2 regions of the Mesorhizobium sp. B2-9-1 genome follow, and region 1 is predicted to be linked to the other one. Evidence: riboswitches for the same ligand, from Rfam matches in the RefSeq annotation. Region 1 holds a riboswitch; the other holds the start of a gene.
The links. A riboswitch is a leader RNA that binds a small molecule or an ion and turns the genes downstream of it on or off. The one in region 1 is predicted to bind thiamine pyrophosphate.
Positions count from the first base shown of each region.

Region 2: another riboswitch for thiamine pyrophosphate. It lies ahead of thiB (thiamine ABC transporter substrate binding subunit); the one in region 1 lies ahead of FJW05_RS11420 (YkoF family thiamine/hydroxymethylpyrimidine-binding protein).

Region 1 covers NZ_VFTP01000004.1:273,350-275,729, forward strand. The annotation lists gene FJW05_RS11415 (ABC transporter permease) at 1-227, opposite strand, end outside; gene FJW05_RS11420 (YkoF family thiamine/hydroxymethylpyrimidine-binding protein) at 387-995, opposite strand; TPP riboswitch at 986-1,098, opposite strand; gene FJW05_RS11425 (GSU2403 family nucleotidyltransferase fold protein) at 1,304-2,380, shown strand, end outside.
Region 2 covers NZ_VFTP01000009.1:162,338-164,717, forward strand. The annotation lists gene FJW05_RS17880 (ABC-F family ATP-binding cassette domain-containing protein) at 1-491, opposite strand, end outside; gene FJW05_RS17885 (thiamine diphosphokinase) at 493-1,137, opposite strand; TPP riboswitch at 1,273-1,378, shown strand; gene thiB (thiamine ABC transporter substrate binding subunit) at 1,424-2,380, shown strand, end outside.

The DNA.
Region 1 (2,380 bases):
ATGAAGGCGGCAACGAGCGAGCAGGCAAAGCCCGCCAGCGTGGCGCGCATGGTGGGAAGCGTGTTGTCGGCCAGTGCCGCCCGGTTCTCCCAGGCCTGCGCCAGCACGCGCGAGGGTGCAGGGAGCACGGTGGGGGCGATGCCGCCGAGGCGTGCGCAGAGTTCCCAAATTAGGAGGAGGAGAGCGAATGCGACAGCGGCGGGGAAGATCTTGGCGACGGTCGAGATGACAGCCAATCTCCCCCTCAAGGGAGGAGATTGGCCGTCGCGACGGGCTTCGCCAATCGCCGACGTATGCCCTACTTGCGAAGTAGGATTGGGGACACTTCCCCCCAATGGATCAAGCCAAACAGCCACGACATCTACCTCGATAGATCGAGCTTGCGCTCAAGCCGCGGTCGGGCTGTTCGCCGAAATGGTGATGTCGAGCGTCACGTGACCGGCGCCGGGCCCGAAGCGGCAGAAGGCTTCGTTCAGAGTGGCGAAGACCGCGCCGGCGTCGCCGCGCAGCTTGGTGCAAAAATGCTTGGAGCGTTCGAAGACGCCCGACTGTTTCAGGAAGTCGATACAGCCATAGATCTCGTCCATGTGGTCGCCGGTGCCCATCACATAGAGCGAGAATTGCGCCGCCACCGGCTGATTGGTCGAAAGCGTGGCCTCGACGGCGCGCAACGCGGCGCGCTTGCGTTCGTCGAGCGGGATCGCCGGGCCGCCGATCTCCTCGGAGCGGCAGATCGGGTCATCCGGCTCGCCGGGGCAGCCGCGCGAGACGGCGGCCGACAGCACACAGTGCCTGCCGCTTTTGGCGGCCGCCACGAACAGGTCGCGCATGGCTGGGAACAGCACCTCGGGCGGCCCGACCAGCAGCGTTGAGATGTCGTCTGTCTCGATCCTCAGCCTGTCGCGGTAAGGATCGAGCGCGCCAAGCGCGCCAAGGATCACGCCGACGAAATCGTCGGCCATGGGATAAAGGGAAATCTGTGCGCCGGAAAACATGGCCCGCCTCGCTCCGCTGGTATTATCCAGATCAGCTTTAGGGTCCGGAGGCTTGCCGCCACCATCTCAGCCCCGACCGTACGGAGCACCCCTGTGGATGGCCGGGTTAAAGCACTGTTTGCGGTGCTGGGAAAGCGGTTTTTTGCGGTGTCAATTGGGCCAGGCGCCCATCTCCCTATGGGAGATGCCGGTGGTTATAAGATTTTTGTAATTTTCTTATAATAGCCTTGCGATCTGGATTGACGGCGCGCAAGTTATAAGAAAATCGCACAATTTCTATAACAGCTTCGTAGGAGCCGGGAGCGGCAATGAAAACCATCGATCTCGCCTATCGCACTCTTTATGCCGAGTTGGTGCAACGCAGCCTGGATGCCTCCTTCGAGACGGATTTCTCGACGGCAGGCAATTTCGTGCGCGTGCCGGTGAAGGGCCGCGACTACTGGTATTTCGAGGAAACCCACCCCGAGAAAACGCGGCGCTATGTCGGCCCGGCCGAGGATCCCGAGATCGCCAAACGGGTCGCGACCTTCAGGGAAATCAAGGACGATCTCAGGAGCCGCCGCAAGCTGGTCTCCACGCTTGTCCGCGATGCTGGCCTGAGCGCACCCGAACCTTTCACCGGCGACGTCGTCGAGGCGCTGGAAAGGGCCGGGCTCTTCCGCTTGCGCGCCGTGCTTATCGGCACGGTCGCGTTCCAGACTTATGCCGGATATCTGGGGGTGCGCCTTCCAGGTGCCGCGCTGCAGACGGGTGATGCCGGCTTCGCACAGTTCCATTCCGTTTCGGCCGAAGTGGAGGACAGCACGCCGCCGGTCATCGATGTGTTGAAGGCGGTCGACCCAACATTCCGCGAGATCCCGCACCGGACGGATGCTGGCCGTACGACGCAGTACGAGAACGCCTCGCGCTACCGGATCGAGTTCCTCACCCCGAACCGAGGCAGCGACGAGCACACGGACCACGCCAGTCCGATGCCTTCGCTCGGCGGCGCTTCGGCTCAGCCGCTGCGCTTCCTCGATTTCCTGATCCGCGATCCTGTGCGGACGGTGCTCCTGCATCGCTCCGGCGTGCCGGTGCTTGTCCCCTCGCCCGAACGCTTTGCGGTCCATAAGCTGATCGTCGCGGCACGGCGCGAGCGAAGCAGCGCCGCCAAGCGGGAGAAAGATCTCCACCAGGCAGGCTTGCTGGTCGAGGCGCTGGATGCAATGCGCAGACAGGACGACCTTGCCTATGCCTTCGCGGAAGCCTGGGGACGCGGTGATGCCTGGCGAGAGGCCTTGCGGAAGGGATTGAACCTGCTCAAGCCGGACAGGCACGAAATGGTTGATCTGGTCTTGGGAAAGGCGCTCGAGCAAGCCCGCATAGACCTTGATGACTTTCCGATG
Region 2 (2,380 bases), on a different contig from region 1:
CGGGCGAGTTCTTCTTCCAGCCATTCAATCACCGAAAGGTCGAGATGGTTGGTCGGCTCGTCGAGGAGCAGGATGTCGGGTTCCGGCGCCATGACGCGGGCAAGGGCGGCGCGGCGCGCCTCGCCGCCGGACAGGTCGTTCGGCCGCTCCTCGCCGGTCAGGCCAAGATGTTCCATCAGATAGGTGGCGCGATGCGGATCGTCGGCCGGGCCAAGGCCCGCCTCGACATAGGCGCGCACGTCGGCGAAGCCGTCCATGTCCGGCATCTGCGGCAGATAGCGGACCGTGGCCGAAGGCTGGCGGAACACCTCGCCGTCCTGCGGCTCGATCATCCCGGCGGCGATCTTGAGCAGCGTCGACTTGCCCGAGCCGTTGCGTCCGACCAGCGCGATCTTCTCGCCGGCGGATGCGCTGAGCGCCGCGCCGTCGAGCAGCGGGGTGCCGCCGAAGGTCAGTCTAATGCCGTCGAGGTTGAGAAGTGGCGGCGCCATGTCAACTTTCTGGAAGAGGATAGGGGTGGGCCAGAAGCAGCGCCCGGCCGCGCTCCAGCGCGATGCCAAGCTGCCCTTTGACCTCGTTTGATATAGTGAGCGAGGAACCGAACGCCACCTCCACGCGGTCGAGCGGCCATTTGGCGCCGGTGACCGTCAGGCCGGACAGGTCGGAAAGGCCGAGCACCGAAAACAAGGTGCCGTCGTCATAGTCGAAGCTGGCCTTGCCGCGCAGGATGGGAACGCCTTCCTGCGCGCCGCTGGTCAGCAGCACGGTCGTGCCAGCCTCGGCCAGCCGCATGGCCATCGCCAGATGCAGGAAGGCATGATCGGCGCGCTTGCCGCCAAAGGCACCGGCCAACACGAGGCTGGTGGCGCCTCGCTGAAGCGCTTCCGCTATGGCGAGCTCGCCATCGGTCATGTCTTTCTCGGCCGGGAAGACTTTTCGCGCCACGGCGGCGAGATCATCCGGCAGGTTGGTCGGCACCGAGTCGAAATCGCCAACCCAGAGCTCCGGCATCAGGCCGAGCATGCGGGCATGGCCGATGCCGGCATCGGCGGCGATGACGCGCGAGCCTTCGATCTGGCGTTCGAGCCGGGGCGTGCGGATAAGCTCGCCGCCAAGCAGGATGGTGAATGTGCCCATGGCCGTCGCCCTTATCAGCCCGTCGGGCGAAACGGAAGCGGGATGCCGCGCGCTTCGGCTGCCAGCCTGCCGGCGAACATTAGCTGCCCGGCAAACTTCCGCTTGCGCGCTGCTTCGGCCGGGCCTATCTGTCGAAACGCTCTAACGGGGTGCCGGACGTGATCCGGCTGAGAGGCGATCAAGCCAACCCGCTGAACCTGATCCGGTTTGTACCGGCGGAGGGATTAGACGTTTCGGACGATCCGGCGCCTCAATTCCTTGTCACTCGAACGAAGGAGGCGCCGATATGCGCGCAATGCTGTCCCATCTCATTCTTGCAACCGGCTTTGTTTCGCTTCTGGCGGGCGTCGCGCCTGCCGCCGCGAAGGACAAGCTCACCGTCTATACCTATGAAAGCTTTACCGCCGATTGGGGTCCCGGCCCGGCGGTGAAGAAGGAATTCGAGGCCGAATGCGGCTGCGATCTCGAATTCGTCTCGGTGGCCGACGGCGTTGCGCTCCTCAACCGCGTCAAGCTCGAAGGCGCCGGCACCAAGGCCGACATCGTGCTCGGCCTCGACACCAATCTCACCGCCGACGCCAAGGCGAGCGGACTATTCGCACCGCATGGCGAAGTCTCCGGCATCGACGTGCCTGGCGGCTGGAGCGACGACACTTTCGTGCCTTTCGACTACGGCTATTTCGCCGTCGTCTATGACACGCAGAAGCTTAAAGTCCCGCCGAAGAGCCTGAAGGAGCTGGTCGAGGGTGGCGGCACGGACAAGATAGTCATTCAGGATCCGCGCACCTCGACGCCCGGCCTCGGGCTGCTTTTGTGGGTGAAGTCGGTCTATGGCGACAAGGCGCCGAAGGCCTGGGCAAAGCTCAAGACCAAGGTCCTGACGGTGACTCCGGGCTGGAGCGAAGCCTATGGCCTGTTCACCAAGGGCGAGGCGCCGATGGTGCTGTCCTACACCACCTCGCCGGCCTACCACATGGTGGCCGAGAACACCGAGCGCTACCAGGCGGCCTCGTTCGAGGAGGGCGAGTACCTGCAGATCGAGGTTGCCGGCATCACCAAGACGGGCGCGAAGAACCTGCTGGCGCAAAAGTTCATCGCCTTCATGACGGGACCGAAATTCCAGGATGTCATTCCGGAAACCAACTGGATGTTCCCCGCCGGCAAGACCGACAAGCCGCTCAACCCGGCCTTCGACAAACTGGTGAAGCCGACCAAGACCTTGCTGTTCAGCCCGCAGGAGGTC